3 regions of the Enterobacter sp. C4G1 genome follow, and region 2 is predicted to be linked to each of the others. Evidence: predicted binding sites of a transcription regulator. Region 2 holds the regulator's gene; each other region holds the start of a gene.

Region 1 (7,707 bases), on a different contig from region 2:
CGCGATTTTTCAGCCCAACGGCGGCCAGCGCCTGTCTTGCTTCATCCCGCCAGCTACCTTTCAGACCCAGCCCGACGTTGTCGATAACCGTTTTCCACGGCAGCAGACGCGCATCCTGGAACATCATGCGGGTATCATCCTGAATATCGGCAAGCGGGGTATTTCCGGCCAACAGCTTGCCGCCGTTGGGCGCTTCCAGCCCGGCTAACAGCCGCAGCAGCGTACTTTTCCCTCCGCCGCTGCGCCCCACAACCGCCACAAATTGCCCGGCGGGGATATGCAGATCCAGTGCGTTAAGAATTGTGTTTTCGCCGTAGCGTTTCGTCACACCGCTGAGCAACAGCGGTGTTCCCTGGTTCAGTCGGGCAGTATTCATGCGTTTGCCTCCTGAGTGTTATAGGCCGGATTCCAGCGCAACCAGCTACGTTCAAGCCACTGGGCGCTGACGTCGGCAAGCTTGCCGAGCAGGGCATAAAGAATGATGGCAACCACCACCACGTCTGTTTGCAGAAATTCACGGGCGTTCATCGCCAGATAACCGATACCAGAGTTGGCCGAGATGGTTTCCGCCACAATTAGCGTCAGCCACATCAGCCCGAGCGCAAAGCGCACGCCCACCATAATGGAGGGCAGGGCACCTGGAAGGATCACATGGATAAACAGGGCAAAACCGGATAAACCATAGCTGCGTGCCATCTCCACCAGCCCACGATCGATATTGCGGATACCGTGCCAGGTATTAATGTAAATCGGGAACAGCGTCCCCAGCGCGACAAGAAAAATCTTGGCGCTTTCATCAATGCCAAACCACAAAATAACCAGTGGGATCAAGGCCAGATGCGGCACGTTACGCAGCATCTGGATTGAGGTATCCAGCAAACGCTCGCCCCAGCGAGACAACCCGCTGATCAGCCCGAGCGTCAGGCCGATGCTCCCGCCAATCGAAAAGCCAATCACCGCACGCCAGGAGCTGATAGCCAGGTGTTGCCACAGTTCGCCACTCACGCTGAGTGACCAGAACGCTTCTACGACGCCCTCCGGGGAGGGCAAAATGCGGCTCGATAACCAGCCGGTTGTAGAGGCCAGTTGCCAGAGCGCCACAATGCCGACGGGCAAAAACCAGGGAGCGGCACGCAGCAGCCATTTTTGTGCAGTAACAGACATCGGCGCTCCTTAGCTTTGCGCAGCTTTTCGCGGAATAAACTCATTGGCGACCGCTTCGCCCTGAAGCTGGAGCGGGCGAGGCTGCGGAATTTCCGGGATGGCGACATCCAGATGCGGGAATAACAACTCGCCCACTTTGTATGCCTCTTCCAGATGCGGATAACCGGAGAGAATAAAGCTGTCGATACCCAGTTCAGCATACTCATTGATGCGTGCCGCGACGGTCGGGCCATCGCCTACCAGCGCGGTACCTGCGCCGCCGCGAACCAGGCCCACTCCCGCCCACAGATTGGGGCTAATCTCCAGATTTTCGCGCTTGCCGTTATGCAAAGATGCCATCCGGTGCTGGCCCACGGAATCCGTTTTGGCGAAGGCAGCCTGCGCTCTGGCGATGGTGTCCTCATCCAGATGCGAGATCAGCCGGTCGGCTGCCCGCCAGGCTTCTGCATTCGTTTCGCGCACAATTACGTGCAGGCGAATACCAAAACGCACTTTGCGACCATGCGCCGCCGCTTTGGCGCGCACCTGAGCTATTTTTTCTTTAACCAGCTCTGGTGGCTCGCCCCAGGTCAGATAGAGATCGACCTGTTCGGCGGCCAGATCCTGCGCGACATCGGAAGAACCGCCAAAATAGAGCGGTGGGCGCGGCTGCTGCACCGGCGGGAAATAGAGTTTCGCATCCCGAACGTGAACATGTTTGCCGTCATAGGTGACGGTATCCCCTTCCAGCAGGCGTCGCCATACGTGGGTAAATTCCGCCGAGGCTTCATAACGTTCAGTGTGATCCAGAAAAACGCCATCACCCGCCAGCTCCTGCGGATCGCTTCCGGTCACCAGGTTAAACAGGGCGCGCCCATTGGAAAGTCTGTCCAGCGTGGCGGCCTGACGTGCTGCCACGGTAGGGGAGACCACGCTCGGGCGCAGCGCGACCAGGAATTTCAAACGCTGAGTCACTGGGATCATCGACGCGGCCACCAGCCAGGCATCTTCACAGGAACGCCCGGTAGGGATCAGCACACCGGTAAAACCGATACGATCTGCTGCCTGGGCTATCTGCTGCAAATAGCCGTGATCGACCGGGCGGGAACCCTCTTCTGTACCAAGATAGTGTCCATCACCATGGGTGGGTAAAAACCAGAAAAGATTCAGACTCATGATTTCGTTCCTTGTGTAGCAGTGGGTTGCCAGATGCGATCGCGTATATTCACCTGTTTTGGAGCAAGGTGGTTTTGATAAAAGAGATCGGCGGTTTGTTGCTGAAGCGCTGCCACGTGTGCGTCGACAGGCTTAATGGTGGTGGGTGGACGGTGATCCAGGTAGCTGGCAATAACCGGTTCAGGCAATCCCATGGTTTTGGCCAGCAACGTGATACTTTCCTGGCGCTGGCTTTGCGTCAGTGCATCCGCCTGGGTAAAGGTGTCGAGAACACCCTGAACAAAAGCACCGTTCTTTTCCGCATATGGACGCGCGGCAAGATAGAACGATCCGGTCTGTTTCAGCGTGCTGCCGTCTTTAAGCACCCGCACGCCACCCTGAAGTAACGCCGCAGAATAATACGGATCCCAGATTGCCCATGCATCAACGTTGCCCTGCTGGAACGCCGCGCGGGCATCGGCAGGAGTCAGATAAACCGGTTGAATGTCGGTGAATTTAAGCCCGGCCTCCTGCAATGCGCGTAGCAGCAGGTTATGCGAGCTGGAACCTTTCTGGAACGCCACTTTGTGACCTTTAAGTTCAGCAACGTTCTTAATGGCGCTATTTTCTGGTACCAGAATCACTTCCGCTTTCGGCTTGGGCGGCTCTACACCGACATACACCAGGTCCGCACCGGCAGCCTGCGCGAAAATAGGCGGAATATCGCCGGTACTGCCCAGATCGATACTGCCCACGTTAAGGGCTTCCAGCATCTGTGGCCCGGCCGGGAATTCCACCCAGGAGAAGGTTGTGTTCGGGAAGCGTTTTTCCAGCAACTGATGACTTTTCGCCAGCACCATACTGACGCTGCCTTTCTGATAACCAATGCGCAGACTCTCCGGCGCAGTTTCCGCCGAGTGAGCCAGTGCAGAGAGGGTCAGCAACCCAGCCAGTCCTATGCGGGTTAAGTGTTTAAACATGAGCAACTCCTTGCGGCAGGCTAAATGCAGGTACCTGTACATCGCGGCGGTGCAGGGCCTGCCAGAAGGTTTCCAGCGCGCTGTCCAGGCGGGTTTGCAGATTCGGCGTGAAGTGCGGTTTGTGCTGATAGTCGATAACCTGAGAATCATCAGCAAAGACGCCGTGCAGGATCTCCTGTGCTTTTAACGCACTCAGTACCGGTTTCAGGGCGTAATCAACCGCCAGCAAATGTGCAACCGTACCGCCTGTCGCCAGTGGTAGCACCACTTTGCCGTCCAGCGCGCGTTCTGGCAGCAGGTCGAGTAACGTTTTCAGGGCGCCAGAAAAAGAGGCTTTATATATTGGCGTTGCCACAATTAAACCGTCTGCGCCTTTGAGCTGTTCGATCAGAGTTTTGAGCGCCGGGCTGTCAAAGCGGGCATAAAGCAGGTCTTCCGGGGCGAAGTTGTGCAGATTCCAGTGGCACACTTCGATATCCAGGCTATTCAACTTTTCGCGGGCATATTCCAGTAGCGCACTGGAGCGCGAAGGGAAACGTGGACTTCCTGCCAGGGTAATGACACGCATGTTTGCTCCTTGTAACTAATTGTTTGCTTTTATCTAACATTCATAACAATTTTCAGGAGTGTGACACCGAGGGGTTATTCCACTAAATGATTTATCCGCAATTTAAATGCCATAAACTGCATAAGAAGTGTGCTGCGAGGGAAACGATTGCGTTTTGCGCGTTTTTTTTGCCGCAGGTCAATTCCCTTTCCGGGCAGGATCGCACATAATCCCCTCCCGGTTTGCACACCGGGAATCCAGGAGAGTTCATGTACTACCCCTTCGTTCGTAAAGCCCTTTTCCAGCTCGATCCTGAGCGCGCTCATGAATTTACATTCCAGCAATTACGCCGTATTACCGGTACGCCACTGGAAGCACTGGTGCGTCAGAACGTGCCGGAAAAACCTGTGCAGTGCATGGGACTGACCTTCAAGAACCCACTGGGCCTGGCGGCCGGGCTGGACAAAAATGGCGAGTGTATTGATGCCCTCGGTGCGATGGGGTTTGGCTCCATTGAAATCGGGACGGTGACGCCGCGCCCACAGCCGGGTAACGATAAACCGCGCCTGTTCCGCCTGGTCGCTGCCGAGGGGCTGATCAACCGTATGGGCTTTAATAACCTTGGTGTTGATCATCTGGTCGAGAACGTCAAAAAATCGCATTTTGACGGTGTATTAGGCATCAATATTGGCAAAAATAAAGATACGCCAGTTGAGCAAGGTAAAGATGACTATCTGATTTGTATGGAAAAAGTCTATGCCTACGCCGGTTATATCGCGGTGAACATTTCTTCACCAAATACCCCGGGGCTGCGTTCTTTACAATATGGCGAAGCGCTTGACGACCTGCTTAGTGCCATTAAAAATAAGCAAAATGAGTTGCAGGCGATCCACCATAAATATGTGCCAGTCGCGGTTAAGATCGCCCCGGATCTTTCTCCCGAAGAATTGATCCAGGTTGCTGACAGTTTAGTTCGCCATAATATTGATGGTGTGATTGCAACCAATACTACGCTCGATCGTTCTCTGGTTCAGGGAATGAAAAACTGTGACGAGGCCGGTGGCTTAAGTGGCCGTCCGGTACAATTAAAAAGCACCGAAATTATTCGTGCCTTGTCAGCCGAATTAAACGGACGTCTGCCAATTATTGGTGTGGGTGGTATCGACTCTGTCATCGCAGCGCGCGAGAAGATAGCGGCAGGTGCGACTATCGTGCAAATTTATTCCGGCTTTATTTTTAAAGGCCCACAGTTGATTAAAGAAATCGTTACTCACATCTAATCTTTTCTCCCTTATCAGACAACCAGGGCTTTATTTCCAGCCCTGGTTGTTTTATATTCCGTCATTGTTGCTTATTTAAACATTATGGTCTTTTATTATTGATGTTATAAACGAAGCCACAATCAGGACATTTTTAGAACAGGGCGTTTGGGGACGGGAGAGAAAAATGCGAATTAAACCTGACGATAACTGGCGCTGGTATTTTTGCGATGAGCATGACCGCATGATGCTCGATTTAGCCAATGGTATGTTGTTTCGCTCTCGTTTTGCCCGCCGAATGCTGACCCCTGATGCTTTCGCGCCGTCAGGTTTTTGCGTTGACGATGCCGCACTCTATTTCTCGTTTGAAGAGAAATGCCGCGACCTGGAACTCTCTAAAGAGCAGCGCGCTGAGCTGGTATTAAACGCGCTGGTCGCAATCCGTTTTCTGAAACCGCAGATGCCAAAAAGCTGGCATTTTCAGGCGCATGGCATGAGCTGGGAGCCAGTCACCGGGGACGCCGCCAGCGTCAATCTTAGCGATACCGCCGAAGAGGTGAGTTTGCTGGTGGTAGAGCCTGGCGAAAATGCCGCGCTCTGTTTACTGGCGCAACCCGGCGTGACAATCGCCGGGCGGATGATGCAACTAGGTGACGCAATCAAAGTGATGAACGACAGGCTGAAACCCCAACTGCGTGTTGATACCTTCAGCCTCGAGCAGGCCGTTTAAGCTTCCAGCTGTATCGACGTTTTCGGAATACAGCTGCAACACAAAATGGTGCCGTCATCCCCGATGGCCGATTTTTTCAGCGCACTCACTTCACCTTCTACCAGCCTGATGCGACAGCACCCGCAAATCCCGGCGCGGCACGAGTAGGGAACGCGTATTCCCGCTTGTTCCAGCTGTTCAAGTAAAACCTGCTGGTTGTTGCCCCGGATGACTTGCCCTTGCCACTGAATATCCACCACTGAAGTGGGTTCCATTTCGACATCAACAAACTCTTCTTCCTGGCCTGAGCCATACACTTTGGCCGGCCCGCGCGCGAGAATTTCTATCTCATCGCCCACGCGGATCACGCCGCTGGAGCGAGGGATTAAGTTCTGCCCGAAATCAACATCGCCATTATCCTGCGCGGTGCGGAACGACTGAAGGGTTTTCAGCGGCTCGCCGGAAGGGTGTTTTTGTCCTTTTTCCGGGCTAACGGTGGTAAAGATGCAGCGGCTACAGGGTTTCACTACATCAAAAATCACGCTCCCGATGCGGATCACTTTCCAGGTGTCTTCCTCCCAGGCCTCTGTACCAGTAACAACCAGATTCGGGCGGAACTGCTCCATCTGGACACTGGCTTTACAGCGGCTCTGCAAATCCCGAAGCGATGCTTCGTTGGTAAGCAAAAACGGGAAACCATCAGCGAAGGAAAGCGGGACGGCGTCATGGCGCTTGACCCTGCGCGTCAGCTCAGGCCCTACCCAACGCAGCTGCACATCACGTGCGAAGAAACCACTGAGCCAGCGGTTTATTTCATCCGGGGCGATACGCGCGGTAAAATGATTCCCCCACACTTCCGTTGGGGCATCAACAGGCGCAAAATCACTGAACCGGATGACGACGCTTGAGCCGTCTGGTGCGGTCAGGTGTAAACCGTCATGCAGAGGTGAAGGGGTAAAACGAACCATTTGCGGGAACTGGCGTGCAGTAATAAATGTACCGTCAGGCTCGGTGACCATAAAAATACGATCGAAGGCAAATCCGCTCATGTCGGCCAGCGCGTGAGAAACGCCGATGCCGCGCATCGATTTTACCGGATGAATAAAAAGCCTGGATAAAGTCGCCACTGCACACTCCCTGAAATGAAAATAAGCCTTCAACTTTAGGACATACACGCCATATTAGCTATAATGCGCGACAATTTTCTATGAGTAAAAGTGACGATATGAATTCTCTGTTTGCCAGTACGGCCCGTGGGCTGGAAGAGCTGTTAAAAACTGAACTGGAATCCCTCGGCGCACAGGAGTGCCAGGTCGTTCAGGGTGGTGTCCATTTTGAGGGCGACACGCGGCTTATTTACCAGAGCCTGATGTGGAGCCGTCTGGCGTCGCGCATCATGCTGCCGATGAAAGAGTGCAAGGTCTATAGCGACCTTGATCTCTATACCGGTGTACAGATGATCGACTGGACAGAGATCTTCACCCCTGATGCGACCTTTGCGGTGCACTTCAATGGTGTGAACGATGAGATCCGCAACAGCCAGTACGGCGCGCTGCGCGTAAAAGACGCCATAGTGGACTGCTTTACGCGTAAAAATAAGGAACGCCCGAACGTCGATCGTGAAAATCCCGACCTGCGTATCAACGTGTGGCTCAATGGCGATACCGCCAGCATTTCCCTTGATCTGAGCGGGGCGGGTCTGCACCTGCGCGGCTATCGCGACCGCACCGGTATGGCACCGATCAAAGAAACTCTGGCCGCTGCTATTGTGATGCGTTCCGGCTGGCAGCCAGGCACACCGCTGCTCGACCCGATGTGTGGTTCCGGTACGCTGCTGATTGAAGCCGCGATGCTGGCAACTGACCGCGCGCCGGGGCTGCACCGCGGCTATTGGGGATTCAAAGGTTGGGCGCA
Region 2 (7,707 bases):
CCGCGGCCCCCTTATCAATCCCCGCGGCCCGCAAAGAAATCGGTGCTTCGCACTGCGCTCACCTCCCGACCGTTTGCCTGCGGTCGGCTCGACTCGACATCCTGTCTCATTTCGCCTCTGGCCGCCATCCCTGGCGTCCAGCCCTTGTCATCCGGCCTCCGGTTCGCCGATTTCTGCGGGACTCAACATCCGTGCCACTTTCAGGCCGCAGAGAAGGTTGAGGGAGCGTGAGTCCGGCTGAAAATCGCCGAAGCGGCGATTTTCTTTGCCGGGAGCCGGGATTGCTAAGGGGGCGGCGACCCCCTTAGCACGTTCACCACAGCGGATTAGGCAGGTAGCAGGAGAGTCTGAGTGAACGGAACGATGCCACTAAAATAACAGAGTGGCTTAATATCGCTTAACTGACTGGTATAACCCCGGATATCCGGGGTTATTTTTTAGCGGGCGACCCGCAAACCATGTTCAACACCATGACTGAAAACCACCTGCCATAGCTGTATATCACGCGCCCTGAATGCACCCGCGCAGGCGTTCAGGTAATATATGAACATCCGTTTGAATCGTTCGGAATAGTTGTCGGCAATCTCTGGCCAGGCATCGAGAAAACGCGACTGCCATGCCATCAACGTGGTGTCGTAATCTGCGCCAAAGTTATGCCAGTCCTCCACAATAAAGTGGGGTTCGCTGGCGTTCGCTATCTGGCGAACCGACGGTAAACAGCCATTCGGAAAGATGTATTTATTGATCCATGGATCAACACTATGGTCGGTCTTTTTCGAACCAATGGTGTGAAGCAGGAAGATACCATCCGGTTTCAGATTACGGTCTGCTACCGAAAAATAGGTTCTGTAGTTTTTAGGCCCAACGTGCTCGAACATCCCGACAGAGACAATGCGGTCGAACTGATCGTGTAGCTCGCGGTAATCCTGGAGCAGAATATTGACGTCCAGGTCGTGACACCGCTCCTGCGCCATTTTCTGCTGTTCTGCAGAGATGGTCACACCTACCACGCTGACACCGTAGTTTTTCGCCATATAGTATGCAAGACCACCCCAGCCGCAGCCGATATCCAGCACGCGCATCCCCGGCTGTAACTGCAATTTCTCGCAGATCAGACGCAGTTTCGCCTGCTGGGCCTCTTCAAGCGTCGAGGCCTCTTTCCAGTAGGCACAAGAGTATTGCATGTAGGGATCAAGCATCCGGCTAAAGAGGTCATTACCTAGATCGTAATGCTCTTTACCCACGATCCATGCCCGTTTTTTGCTTTGCAGGTTGAACAAGCGGGCAGCAGCGACACGCAGGGTATCCTTCACATTACGGGGAAGCTGACTCTCCAGCCCGGCGCGTAAAACGCTTGAGAAAAAGATATCCAGCCGCTCGCATTCCCACCAGCCATCCATATAACTTTCACCCAGTCCTAACGATCCCTCCTGCAATACACGCTTGAAAAAATCGGGATGTTTGATTTGGGGATCGGATGGGGAAGGCCCGTTGATAGTGATGCCTGCACGACCCAATAGTTCAGTGACGATCCGGGACCAGTTGTCGTCCGGAACGCTGACTTCTTCTATACACGATGAACTCATAGCTTCTCCATCACCTTGCTGTGATCAGAACCTTCAAACAGCGTAGACGCTTTTTTTGGTTTGTGAGAAATCTCACGGTATTACGCCCCGTGAGGCTAGTATCCGACGTAGAACAGAGGAAGGGAGATAACCCTTGCCGAAAGGCCTTCCATGGTAAAACGGGAGCACTCCGGCTCCCGTTAACACTTAATATTTATCGTATTTAATCGAACCAAATTTAGTATAGGCCTCAAAATTTGGTGATTCAATAGAAAATTCTTAGCAACCTAATCACTGAAATGTAACATAATTGCTGGTGCGATTATGCGTGCGATGTTTCAGCCTGGGCTGCCGTATTATCCTCACGGTGTGCCGATGACTGCATCTGATAGCCGATGCCAGCAAGTGCAACGGTAACCAGCATCACGCTGGTGGTGGTGAGCAGTGGTGTTGCAATCAGTGCCGATACCACCAGGCTTGCCAGGAAGCACAGCCCCAGTTGCAGTGTGTTCTGCAAGGCTGCCGCACGGCCCGTTGCCTGTGGGAACGGCCGTAAAGCCTGCGCCACCACAATCGGGTAAATGGCACCGTTAGCAATTGCCATCACACAGAATGGAATCAGGATTTCCGCCAGACCAGCCCCCGGAATAAAGCCGACGGCCCAGGTACCAATAACGCTTAAAGCGTACAGCGCCAGCAGCCAGGGTAACATCTGCTGCCCCTGCCATTTTTGCAGCGCCGCACGGCAACCGTAACCGCCCACCAGGAAGGCGATAGTCTGTGGAACATAGCTCAGGCCGATGGCCGCCGGGCTGTACCCCATATCGTGCAGAATAAAGGGTGAGCCGGTCAGCCATGCAAAGAAGCTGGCTGAACAGGCGGCGTAGATAAGCACGTTGCCGCGGTACGCTTTGGTGCGCAGCAAAGAGGTAAAGGTAGTTGGCTTCGCTTCCGGATGTGTCTCTTTTTTATGCGCAGGTTTCAGGGCGAATGCGGGCAGCATCAGCACCAGAGTGATGGCAAACAGGGTGGCGAAAATCGCCTGCCAGTCGAAATGCGCCAGGATCCAACTGCCCAGCAGTGGTGCAAGCGCGGGAGAGAGGCCTACCAGCGGCATAATAGTGGCAAAAATTCGATTGGTCCGTGAAGCCGGATAGTAATCCGTCACCAGCGCCTGCCAGGTGACCGCTGCGGCACAAACGCCGACGGCCTGAACAAAACGCAGCACCAGTAACCAGGTCGCATCGCGTACCCACAACATCCCAAGACAGCCTACGGCAAAAATTGCCAGACCCAGTAACAGCACTGGTTTACGACCAAAACGGTCGGAGAGCGGCCCCCACAGCAGCTGTGCAAAGGCAAAACCGGCGAGGAACAAACTCAGGCTGGCGCTAATGGCCGCGGCAGGCGTTTGCAAATCTTCCTGCATTGCAGCGAATGCGGGTAAGTACATATCGGTAGCTAAAAAGCCCAGCACGCTTAAGCCGCCGAGCCAGACTAAAAAACCTTTCCTGGGTTGCATTGTTTTATTCTCCTTAAGGAGGCAGGGTACGTTGGCGCAGAGTGTAGGGAGTGCAAAGCGGCTTGTGAAACGCTAATATTTGGCGGGTGCATTCAAATTTTTTGCAGGCAGAAAATGTGGTCAGATTATTCTCTTGAAGTTGTGGATGCTGTCGCCCGTAACGGCAGCTTCAGCGGAGCCGCGCAGGAACTACACCGCGTCCCCTCGGCCATTAGCTACACGGTGCGTCAGCTTGAGGAGTGGCTGGCCGTTCCGCTGTTTGAACGCCGCCATCGCGACGTGGAGTTAACGCCTGCCGGGGCGTGGTTTTTGAAAGAAGGGCGTTCTGTTATCAAAAAAATGCAGATCACTCGTGAACAGTGTCAGCAGATTGCTAATGGCTGGCGAGGTCATCTTTCTATTGCGGTGGATAACATCGTAAAACCCGAACGTACCCGGCAGATGATTGTCGATTTTTATCGCCACTTCTCCGATGTCGAGCTGCGGGTATCGCAGGAAGTCTTTAACGGTGTCTGGGATGCGCTGGCAGATGGCAGGGCTGAGATGGCGATCGGCGCAACACAGGCCATACCCGTTGGGGGACGTTACGCATTTCGCGATATGGGAATGTTAAGCTGGAAATGCGTGGTGGCAAGCGATCACCCGCTGGCGGCAATGGCAGGGCCGTTAAGCGATGATACCCTGCGTAACTGGCCATCGCTGGTACTGGAAGATACGTCACGCTCGTTACCCAAGCGTGTGACCTGGCTTCTGGATAACCAGCGACGGGTGATTGCGCCCGACTGGGAATCCTCCGCGACCTGCCTTTCTGCCGGGTTGTGTGTGGCAATGGTGCCGGTCCATTTTGCCAGACCACGAATCGATGCCGGGGAGTGGGTTGCCCTTGAGCTTGAAAACCCATTCCCGGACGCGGCCTGTTGTCTGACCTGGCAGCAAAGTGACGTATCGCCCGCGATGGCCTGGCTGCTGGATTACCTGGGGGACAGTGAAACGCTGAACAGGGAGTGGTTACGGGAGCCAGATTAACTGGCTCCGTGCACGATTAACGGCGGTAGTCGCGGAAAGGACCGTCCGCCACGGAGCGACGTTCGATAAGACGCGGGTGGACTTCAATTGACTGCGACTCTTCACGTTTGTTAACGATCCTGTCCATCAGCATGTTGAAGGCTGTTTCACCCAGAGAATCTTTCGGTTGATGAATAGTGGTCAGCGCCGGGGTGAAGAAACGCGCGTTGCGCACGTTGTCATACCCGATCACAGAAATATCCTGCGGTACGCGCAGACCCAGCTCATCGGCAGCACAAAGCGCACCCATCGCCATAATATCGCCACCGCAGAAGACAGCAGTCGGACGATGCGGCTGGGAGACAATTTGCTGCATTGCGCGGTAACCGGATTCAGGCTCAAAGTCACCCTGAACAATCCAGTTTTCTGGAACGGTGATCAGTGCTTCTTCCATGGCTTTCATAAATCCGGCCAGACGGCCTGCACCGGTGTTGCGCTCCAGTGGACCTGGAATCACGCCAATCTCGCGGTGACCCCGTTCTACCAGATAACGACCGGCCATGTAACCGCCTTCAAAGGCGTTATCGATTACTGAGTCAGTAAAATCGGCATGCGCTTCACCCCAGTCCATCACCACCATTGGGATGTGACGGTACTCTTCCAGCATGGAGAGCACAGAATCCGGGTATTCGGAACACATGACCAGCAGGCCATCCACGCGTTTTTGCGCCATCATAGACAGATAAGCGCGCTGTTTCTCATGGTTGTTCCACGCGTTACCCAGGATCAGGGTATAGCCTTTCTGGAAGCAGTTTTTCTCGACCGCCTCGATTATCTCTGCGAAATATGCAGCTTCGCTGCTGGTGGCCAGCAAACCAATGGATTTGGTGTGATTAACTTTAAGGCTACGTGCGACCGCGCTTGGCGAATAGTGCAGTTCTTTGATCGCCGCCCAGACGGCATTACGCGTCTCTTCCGCTACAAAACGGGTTTTGTTAATTACATGTGATACGGTTGTAGTGGAAACGTTTGCGCGTTTTGCCACGTCTTTAATTGTTGCCATTAAATGTCACTCCAGACCATATCCTAAGCTCCTGAAAAACTTGAAGGTAAACGTTTGCCTTCTCTCACCCTTATCACGCAATCTGGAATTGCGACACGCCGGGAAAACGACACAGGACGTCAGGAGGGGGTCAATGGCCGGTACGCTAATAAATTTAGCGTGGAATTTTGTCCTATCTTGATGAAAAGGGGAAGAGCAAAAGTGGATATCAGTTTAAATCCAGGAAGATTTTTGACGTAAACTGTGTAAAAATGAGCAAGCTCACTTTTCGTAAGGTGATTAAAAGGAGAAAAATTGATGAGTACCGATCTTAAGTTTTCGCTGACGACCACCGTTATCGTGCTGGGTTTGATAGTTGCTGCATCGTTTACGGCTATTCTGCACTGATTCAGACGGGGGGAGAGCGTTCTCCCTCCGGATTTCCTTTTATTGTTACTTCTCCGGCAATAATCTTTTGCCAAATTGTTAACTTCTCATTTTTTGTGATTGGTGTCATGCTTTTGACTTCTTTGTTCTGTGTCGTGGTACGACACGGCATCCGGAGTTGACTCATGAAAATCAATTTTCCTCTGCTGGCCCTGGCGATTGGCGCTTTTGGGATTGGCACCACCGAATTTTCCCCGATGGGGTTATTGCCTGTTATCGCCCGGGGTGTAGACGTCTCTATCCCGGCGGCCGGTATGCTGATTAGCGCCTACGCGATTGGCGTGATGGTAGGGGCACCGTTAATGACGTTGCTGCTTTCACACCGTGCGCGCCGTAATGCGCTGATTTTCCTGATGGCTATTTTTACCCTTGGGAATGTACTTTCCGCGCTTTCACCGGATTACACCACGCTGATGTTGTCACGTATCCTGACTAGCCTTAACCACGGTGCCTTCTTCGGACTGGGATCGGTTGTTGCAGCAAGCGTTGTACCTAAACATAAGCAGGCCAGCGCCGTGGCAACCATGTTTATGGGTCTGACCATTGCCAACATCGGCGGTGTACCTGCGGCCACGTGGCTGGGTGAAGCGATCGGCTGGCGTATGTCGTTCCTGGCAACCGCTGCACTGGGCGTGATTGCTATGGTCGCACTGTTCTTCTCGTTGCCAAAAGGCAGCGCAGGCGAACGCCCTGATGTACGCAAAGAGCTGTCCGTGCTGGTTCGTCCTCAGGTATTGTCTGCACTGCTGACCACCGTGCTGGGGGCTGGGGCGATGTTCACGCTCTATACCTATATTTCGCCCGTGCTGCACGACATTACTCATGCCACGCCGGTCTTTATTACCGCGATGCTGGTGCTGATTGGCGTAGGGTTCTCTATCGGTAACTACCTGGGCGGTAAGCTGGCAGACCGTTCCGTGAGTGGCACGCTGAAAGGCTTCTTAACGCTGCTGATTGCCATCATGGTGGCCATTCCGTGGCTGGCGCGTAACGAATTTGGTGCAGCCATTGCGATGGTGGTATGGGGTGCGGCGACCTTTGCCGTGGTTCCGCCGTTGCAGATGCGGGTAATGCGTGTGGCGCATGAAGCGCCAGGACTCTCTTCATCCGTGAATATTGGTGCGTTTAACCTGGGTAATGCACTGGGCGCTGCGGCCGGTGGTGCGGTGATTTCGGGTGGCCTGGGGTACAGCTTTGTGCCGGTAATGGGGGCGATTATTGCGGCTCTGGGGTTACTGCTGGTACTGATGTCGGGTCGTAAACAGCCAGAAACGGCCTGCGCGGCTGAATAATCATAACGCAGAAGAGCGAACCCTTCTGCGTGTCTCTTACGCTGCGAGGTTCTTCGCAACAAATTCCCAGTTAACCAGCGCCCAGAAATGCTCCAGGTAGTTCGGGCGTGCGTTACGGTAATCGATGTAGTAAGCATGTTCCCACACATCGACGGTCATCAGCGGGGTTGCGCTGGTGGTCAGCGGTGTACCCGCGTTGGATGTTGATACGATAGCCAGTTTGCCATCGGCTTCTTTCACAAGCCAGGTCCAGCCAGAACCAAAGTTTTTAATTGCTGCGTCAGTGAATTTCGCTTTGAAATCAGCAAAGCTGCCGAACGCGGCATTGATGGTTGCGGCCAGTTCACCGGTGGGTTCTCCGCCTGCATTAGGTGCCAGGCAGTGCCAGTAAAACGTGTGGTTCCAGACCTGAGCGGCGTTGTTAAACACGCCAGCTTCTGAGCTACGCACGATCTCTTCCAGCGTTTTGCCTTCAAAGTCAGTGCCTTTGATCAGGTTGTTCAGGTTGGTGACATACGTCTGGTGATGTTTGCCGTAGTGATATTCCAGGGTTTCCACGGAAATGTGTGGAGCCAGGGCGTCTTTTGCATACGGTAGTGCAGGTAATTCGAACGACATTGCTTCTCTCCTTATTATTTTTTACGTTGCCAATAACCATAAAGACAACAGGGATAGAGTAGCAAATTGAAAGGGTATGCAAAAGAGGAACTTACCCCGCCGCAGACGCGGCAGGGCAGGGATTAACGGATGGTTTTCGGGGTCATCACACGGCGTGCGCCAACGTAGTGGCGTACCCAGTAATCTTCACTCAGAGAGGTAATTTGAATGTCCTGG
Region 3 (7,707 bases), 220 kb from region 2:
CGTCTATCATCAGAACGTTAAGACCGGCCTGCGTTGCATAATAACCTGCTGCAGAACCCACGGAGCCGCTGCCTATAATGATTAAGTCGTATTTCATAGGTATCTCATAAACCAACACTTTGTAGCAGAGTAATTAACATCGGAGGGTTATACAAGGGAGAAATAAATAAGGCACCCCGAGGGTGCCTGTTGAGTGAAATGTGGGCATAAGGTTAATGCCGTTTATACTCATTTTCCTGGTAGTCGCCAGATTCTATTTTTGCAATACCTGCTTCCAAAATAGAAATAAACTGACGTGCGACGGCAGTGGTAAGCCACAGCGTCTGCCCAATTTCCGCTTCTTCACGGTTTGGCTGATTCGGGGTCTGGTAGTGCAAACGCAGCATCAAAGCATCGTAGCTATCTACGGTACTGATATCCCAGCCAACGAGAGGATGGGTCTGGATGACTTCACTATTCTTTTCCATGATAACCCCCTTAATACGTGCTAGAAGACAACGACTTTGAGGTTCAATGCATGTTTTTCTGAAGCAATTTCAGTATATCAATAAATAAGGGTTATGACGGGAAAAATAAATAGCTGGCAACACATTTTTCTGTGTTTTAGGATTGTTCGAACAATAAAACACCATCTTGTTCACGTTTTTTAAAGAAGACACCCAATTATTTTGAACTATCCCGAATACCAGATAGCAGATAAAAAAAAGCCGGGGCGACCCGGCAAAAAAACACAATGAGGGAGCAAGATTTAATCGGTGATGAACCAGTCGTCGGCACTTTCCCACGTTTCTTGCAGGATTTCGCTGATGCGATCTTTATCTTCTTTCGCAGCGCCAATGACGGACAGATTGTTCGCGGTAGCATAACGTACCGTTACGGCACCGTCGTTTTCCGGGAAACTGTTGTGAATACGGCGGGATAATTCACCGGCAAGCGCATCAAGCGCGCCAGCAGGCAGAACGGTTGTTTTGGCGATGGTAACTTCAATACGCATAAATGCCCCCTGTGTAATATACTGTTTATTTATACAGGTATATTGTGGATTTGACAACAAGGGGCATTGATATTTTTAGCGTTTAACTGTCCAGTGCACGGTTTCACCCGCCAGGAATGGGATCAGCGTGTCGTCTGTCAGTGGAATGGCGTCTTCAACCTGGTACGCGGTGCGCTCCAGTTCGATAAAGGTTTCATTGACCGGCAGGCCATAGAAACGAGGGCCGTTCAGGGAGCAGAAGGCCTCAAAATGCGCCAGCGCGTTCATCTCTTCAAACACGGTTGCGTAGCTGGCAAGTGCCGTTGGCGCGTTAAAGCAGCCCGCACAGCCGCAGCTCGCTTCTTTACGATGACGCGCGTGTGGCGCGGAATCGGTGCCCAGGAATGCGCGGTCGAAGCCACTTGCCACCAGCTCGCGCAGTGCCTGCTGGTGAATATTACGCTTGAGGATCGGCAGGCAGTAGAGATGCGGACGAACACCGCCTACCAGCATGTGGTTACGGTTAAACATCAGATGCTGTGGGGTGATGGTAGCAGCGATAAGCTCATTGCCGTCGCGAACATATTCGGCGGCATCTTTGGTGGTGATGTGCTCAAACACCACTTTCAGTGCAGGCAGACGCTGACGCAGCGGCTCCATCACCGTTTCAATAAAACGGGCCTCACGGTCGAAGATATCAATATCAGCATGGGTAACTTCGCCGTGGATCAGCAGCGGCATCCCCAGTTTCTGCATTCTTTCCAGTACCGGCATAATGGCGTCGATACTGGTTACACCGTGGCTGGAGTTGGTGGTCGCATTGGCCGGGTAGAGCTTAGCGGCGGTGAACACCCCTTCGTTAAACCCACGCTCCACTTCGTTCGGGTCGAGTGAGTCCGTCAGATAGCAGGTCATCAGCGGGGTAAAATCATGACCCGCAGGGACGGCATCAAGAATACGCTGGCGATACGCGATAGCGGCATCGACGGTGGTGACTGGCGGAACCAGGTTAGGCATAACAATCGCGCGGCCATAAATTTCGCTGGTATAAGGCACGACGGTTTTCAGCATATCGCCATCACGCAGATGGATATGCCAGTCGTCAGGGCGGCGGATTTTAAGAACCTGGGGTTGTGCAGTCATGGATGAGCTCCGGCTTGTCAGGAATCAGTCATTGGGATGGCCGTTTTTGCCGGACACAAATCATAAGCGGAAACGTTTTCGTTTGCACACATTTCCGTAAAAAAAAGGGCGCCTGAGCGCCCCTGGGGTTAATCGGTGAATGGAATGATGATTTCTCCCGGTTTCACTTCTATCCCTTTTGCATATTTTTTGGCAAGTGATTCGCCTTTGCTCTTATCTTCACTCAGAACATAGGCTGGCTGCTGGTTGAAATAGCTGCTCAGCGACTGGTTGAGGTAGGGGATCAGGGTCTGGATCACCGGTTTCATCTTATCGGGTGAAACCACTGCATCCACCACTTCCATCTCTTGCAGATAGATGGCCCCTTTCTCTTTATTGAAGACCGGCAGTGCTTTGAGCTTGAGTTTGATATTCGCTTTCTGGCTACCGAAGAGGGAATTCATGTCCAGGTCTGCATCACCGGTAAGGGTGACTTTGTTCGGCTCTTCACGCCCTATCTGGCTGGTGAGCTTGCTCAGCACGATATGCGCGTCGGCAAGGCCCGGCACGCCAATGTCTTTTGAAAAGTTGTTATGCTTTTCCAGCGCCTGATTAATCTCCTGCTCACTGACGGTATATTGCGTAAGCTGGTTACAACCCACCAGCAGGCCGCTAACGACGAATGCTGCGGCAAAGACGATCTTCTTCATGGCGTTCCTCAAAAAAATATCGGCGCTTCTGTCCTGATGCGTCAGTATGTCAGTGAGATCTGGCAGAAACCAGCAGAAAAAACTGATAAAGAAGGGCGGGAGAGCGCTCCCGTCGAACAGAGAGGTTATGCGCCTGGCTCGAGCATCCCGCGCGCACTGCGTTTCTGGCTGAACTGCCACCACAATGCAAGAAGTGTAATAAAGCCCACCACGCCCAGCATCATCCACGGAAGTTCTGGTTGATTCAGCGCTTTGCCCGCATCAAACAGCCAGCCACCGCCGGCATAGCCCAGCGCACCGCCAAAGGCCAGCCCAAGACGGCTGAACCCCATATAGCTGCCACGGGCGCGGGCGTCTGCCAGAGAGGCACTCAGCGTTTCACGCGCCGGTTCGGCGATAATCGAACCGATGTAGAACGTGCATATCAGCATAAAGAGCTGCTGCAAGGTATTCACTAGCCCAATCGGCATCATGCTCAGGGTCATCAGCAGCAGCCCGGCCATCAGCCGATGCTCAAGACGAAACCGGCGTTCGCTCCAGCGAGCAATCGGATAAAGCAGCGTCAATGAGAGGCTGGCTTCAATGGCATACATCCATTTGACGGCCGCGGGCGAGCCGGCAATATCGTTGACCATGATGGGCAGCATTAGCATGACCTGAACCGCGAGCATGTAATAGCCCGTCAGGGTCAGGACATAAGTGACAAAACGTTTATCACTTAGCACGCGGCCCAGACCTTCACGCACCGGGGCTTTTACCGTCGATAATTTCCACGCAGGCAGCAGCCAGGCGTTAAAGGCTGCACACAGAATAAAGAGCACTGCGCCGGTGGCACACACCAGACGAAAATCATATTGCAGCAACCAGCTTCCCAACAGCGCACCAATCACCGCACCGGCGCTATCCTGCATCATCAGAATAGAGAAGAAGCGACCACGCTGGCGCGGGCGGATCAGCTTGACCACCAGTGCCGTTCGTGGGGGATCGAAAAGGGTGCCGCCTATACCGGAAAGGAAGCAGGAGAACCACAGCAGCCAGGGTTCATGCGCAATTCCCATGGTGGCGAAACCTGCCGCGCGTAACAACATCCCGGTGACAATCATTGGTTTGGCACCAAAACGGTCAGCGATTGCACCACCAAATACGCCCAGCCCCTGCTGGACAAACTGGCGTAAACCCAGCGCGATGCCGACCATTAATGCCGCCCAGCCCATTTGATCGACAAAGCGAATCGAAATAAGCGGAAAAACGACAAAAAAGCCGAGCACGACCAGCATGTTATCGACTAACAGGAAATATTTACCCAGGTTCCTGGCCTGTGATACGCGGGACATTTCCCCTCCAGGGAAAAGAAGATGGTGAGTACGCTAATATTCTGCGGGGTCGTCAGGCTTTTTCCCACCCCGCCAGCGACAATATTTTTTTATCAAAAGGGTGCTTTGATAGAGACTTCTCATCGAAAAATGTGAAAAGAGGTCAAAATGGTATGTCACTGTTTTCACAGACGGCAAAGGCGCAGGTATAGTAAAGCTAATGGGTAGAGCAGAAGCGACGGGAAGGAGTGGTATCGATGTTTGGCTATCGCAGTAATGTGCCAAAAGTGCGCCTGACAACGGACAGGCTTGTCGTCCGTCTGGTGCATGAGCGTGATGCCTGGCGTCTGGCGGATTATTACGCCGAGAATCGCCAGTTTTTAAAACCCTGGGAACCCGTTCGGGATGAGAGCCATTGTTACCCGTCAGGCTGGCAGGCGAGGCTCAGTATGATTACGGAGTTTCACAAGCAAGGTAGTGCGTTCTATTTTGCGCTGCTGGACCCGGAAGAAAAAGAGATCGTTGGCATAGCTAACTTTTCCAACGTAGTGCGTGGGTCATTTCACGCCTGTTATCTTGGGTATTCCATCGGACAGAAGTGGCAAGGTCAGGGGTTGATGTTTGAAGCGCTGACCACGGCAATTCGCTATATGCAACGCACTCAACACATTCATCGCATCATGGCGAACTATATGCCGCATAACCAACGCAGCGGAAATTTGCTGGCGCGTTTAGGTTTTGAGAAAGAAGGTTACGCCAAAGATTATCTGCTTATCGATGGTGAATGGCGTGACCATGTGCTGACGGCGTTAACCACCCCAGACTGGACAGCAGGTCGTTAAGGAGAAAAGATGAAATATCAGTTAACCGCCACCGAAGCGCGGGTCATTGGCTGCCTGCTTGAAAAGCAGGTGACCACCCCAGAGCAATATCCGTTATCTGTGAATGCGGTGACCATGGCCTGTAATCAAAAGACCAACCGCGAGCCGGTGATGAATCTCGGTGAACACGACGTGCAGGATGTACTGGACGCGCTGGTCAAACGGCATTATCTGCGCACGGTGAGCGGGTTTGGCAACCGGGTGACCAAGTACGAACAACGTTTTTGTAATTCCGAGTTTGGCGATCTCAAATTAAGTAGCGCAGAAGTGGCGGTCATCACCACGCTGCTGTTGCGTGGCGCGCAAACCCCTGGCGAACTGCGTTCACGTGCTTCCCGAATGCATGAATTCAGCGATATGCAGGAAGTCGAGCAAACGCTGGAAGGGCTGGCGACACGCGAAGATGGCCCTTACGTGCAACGCCTTGCGCGGGAGCCGGGCAAGCGCGAAAGCCGCTTTATGCACCTGTTCAGCGGTGATGTGGAACCGCTGGACAGTTATACCGAAACCGATGCACAAGAGGGCAATGACAGCCTGACGGCGCGAGTCGAAGCGCTTGAAGAAGAAGTCGCCGGGCTTAAACAGCGTCTGGATGCCTTGCTTGCTCATTTGGGAGATTAACGGTGACAAAATTACGCGTGGGAGTCGTCGGGCTTGGCGGTATTGCTCAAAAAGCCTGGTTGCCGGTATTAGGTGCAGCGACGGACTGGACGCTGCAAGGGGCGTGGTCGCCTACTCGCGAAAAAGCGCAGCGCATCTGTGATACCTGGCGCATCCCGTATGCCAACTCGCTGCTGGATTTAGCCCGCGACTGTGATGCGGTGTTTGTGCATACCTCAACCTCAACGCATTATCAGGTAGTCAGCGAATTGCTGAACGCCGGTGTGCATGTCTGCGTGGATAAGCCGCTGGCGGAAAACGTTCAGGATGCTGAGCGCCTTATTGACCTTGCGGCCAGCAAAAATCTGCAACTGATGGTGGGTTTCAACCGTCGCTTTGCGCCACTCTATCAGCAGCTCAAAGCCCAGTCCGGGAACCTTGCCTCGCTGCGCATGGACAAGCACCGTACTGACAGCATTGGGCCGAACGATCTGCGCTTTACGTTGTTCGATGATTATCTGCATGTTGTGGACACCGCACTGTGGCTCACCAACGGCAACGCGCAGCTGAAAAGCGGAACGCTGTTAACCAGCGAGCAGGGCGAAATGGTGTATGCCGAACATCATTTTTCGGTGGATCATCTCCAGGTAACAACCAGTATGCACCGCCGGGCAGGAAGCCAGCGGGAATCGGTGCAGGCCGTTACCGATGGCGCACTGTATGACATTACCGATATGCGCGAGTGGCGGGAAGAGAAGGGCAACGGCGTGGTGATGCAGTCCGTTCCAGGGTGGCAGAGCACGCTTGAGCAACGTGGCTTTGTCGGGTGTGCGCGTCACTTTATCACCTGCGTGCAAAATCAGACGGTTCCTGAAACCTCTGGCGAGCAGGCAATCCTGGCGCAGCGTATTGTTGAAAGGCTCTGGCGAGATGCCATGAGTGAATAACTCGCTGTAACATCTGCGGATAGTAATTCGTTGAAATCGGGTTAGACTAAGCGCCGCTCGTTGGCTTTGCCGGGTGGCGCTTTCGTTTACCCGGCCTACAAATCCGTATGGTTCTGGAAATTCACGTTAATGAACTTATTAAAATCGCTGGCGGCAGTCAGCTCGATGACCATGTTTTCCCGCGTGCTTGGCTTTGCGCGCGATGCCATTGTGGCAAGGGTTTTTGGCGCAGGGATGGCCACTGACGCCTTTTTCGTCGCGTTCAAGCTGCCGAATTTGCTGCGCCGTATTTTTGCCGAAGGGGCATTTTCACAGGCGTTTGTTCCCATCCTTGCGGAATATAAAAGCAAGCAAGGCGAAGATGCCACCCGCGTTTTTGTCTCCTATGTTTCTGGCCTGTTGACGCTTGCACTGGCGGTAGTGACCGTAATCGGGATGCTGGCGGCCCCCTGGGTAATTATGGTGACGGCGCCAGGTTTTGCTGATACGGCCGATAAATTTGCCCTCACCAGCCAGCTTCTGCGCATTACCTTTCCTTATATTCTGCTTATCTCGCTGGCCTCACTGGTTGGTGCCATTCTGAACACCTGGAACCGCTTCTCCGTTCCGGCGTTTGCGCCCACGTTCCTTAATGTCAGCATGATTGGCTTTGCGCTGTTCGCGGCCCCGCATTTTAATCCGCCGGTTCTGGCGCTGGCCTGGGCCGTTACCGTGGGCGGTGTATTACAGCTGGCCTATCAGTTGCCGCATCTGAAAAAAATTGGGATGCTGGTGCTGCCGCGCGTTAACTTCCGCGATGCCGGGGCGATGCGGGTGATTAAGCAGATGGGCCCGGCGATCCTGGGCGTATCCGTCAGCCAGATCTCGCTTATCATCAACACCATCTTTGCCTCTTTCCTGGTGTCCGGCTCCGTTTCCTGGATGTATTACGCTGACCGTCTGATGGAGTTCCCGTCAGGCGTGCTGGGCGTTGCGCTGGGGACTATCCTGTTGCCATCGCTGTCGAAAAGCTTCGCCAGCGGCAATCATGATGAATACTGCCGTTTGATGGACTGGGGTTTGCGTCTTTGCTTCCTGCTGGCGCTGCCTGCTTCGGTGGCGATAGGGATCCTCGCTAAACCCCTGACCGTTTCTCTTTTCCAGTACGGTAAATTTACTGCT

What was found. The regulator PurR, encoded in region 2, represses purine synthesis genes. The targets are predictions, from matches to a motif close to CANGCAAACGTTTGCNTG.
Region 1: pyrD (quinone-dependent dihydroorotate dehydrogenase) is a predicted target of PurR. The motif match lies at 3,983-4,000, and genes of this name have one in related genera.
Region 3: pyrC (dihydroorotase) is a predicted target of PurR. The motif match lies at 2,182-2,199, and genes of this name have one in related genera.

The regions. Positions count from the first base shown of each region.
Region 1 covers NZ_JBQVVV010000001.1:2,730,363-2,738,069, forward strand. Annotated here, with positions in the region: gene ssuB (aliphatic sulfonates ABC transporter ATP-binding protein) at 1-376, opposite strand, end outside; gene ssuC (aliphatic sulfonate ABC transporter permease SsuC) at 373-1,164, opposite strand; gene ssuD (FMNH2-dependent alkanesulfonate monooxygenase) at 1,174-2,319, opposite strand; gene ACT9TW_RS13085 (aliphatic sulfonate ABC transporter substrate-binding protein) at 2,316-3,278, opposite strand; gene ssuE (NADPH-dependent FMN reductase) at 3,271-3,846, opposite strand; gene pyrD (quinone-dependent dihydroorotate dehydrogenase) at 4,095-5,105, shown strand; gene zapC (cell division protein ZapC) at 5,272-5,814, shown strand; gene ACT9TW_RS13105 (YcbX family protein) at 5,811-6,920, opposite strand; gene rlmKL (bifunctional 23S rRNA (guanine(2069)-N(7))-methyltransferase RlmK/23S rRNA (guanine(2445)-N(2))-methyltransferase RlmL) at 7,019-7,707, shown strand, end outside.
Region 2 covers NZ_JBQVVV010000002.1:255,856-263,562, forward strand. Annotated here, with positions in the region: gene cfa (cyclopropane fatty acyl phospholipid synthase) at 438-1,586, opposite strand; gene punC (purine nucleoside transporter PunC) at 1,888-3,087, opposite strand; gene punR (DNA-binding transcriptional activator PunR) at 3,202-4,113, shown strand; gene purR (HTH-type transcriptional repressor PurR) at 4,130-5,155, opposite strand; gene cydH (cytochrome bd-I oxidase subunit CydH) at 5,453-5,542, shown strand; gene ACT9TW_RS15105 (MFS transporter) at 5,707-6,873, shown strand; gene sodB (superoxide dismutase [Fe]) at 6,910-7,491, opposite strand; gene ACT9TW_RS15115 (C40 family peptidase) at 7,614-7,707, opposite strand, start outside.
Region 3 covers NZ_JBQVVV010000002.1:38,476-46,182, forward strand. Annotated here, with positions in the region: gene solA (N-methyl-L-tryptophan oxidase) at 1-97, opposite strand, end outside; gene bssS (biofilm formation regulator BssS) at 213-467, opposite strand; gene dinI (DNA damage-inducible protein I) at 749-994, opposite strand; gene pyrC (dihydroorotase) at 1,070-2,116, opposite strand; gene ACT9TW_RS13980 (lipoprotein) at 2,245-2,805, opposite strand; gene mdtH (multidrug efflux MFS transporter MdtH) at 2,931-4,139, opposite strand; gene rimJ (ribosomal protein S5-alanine N-acetyltransferase) at 4,376-4,960, shown strand; gene ACT9TW_RS13995 (YceH family protein) at 4,970-5,620, shown strand; gene ACT9TW_RS14000 (Gfo/Idh/MocA family protein) at 5,623-6,546, shown strand; gene murJ (murein biosynthesis integral membrane protein MurJ) at 6,676-7,707, shown strand, end outside.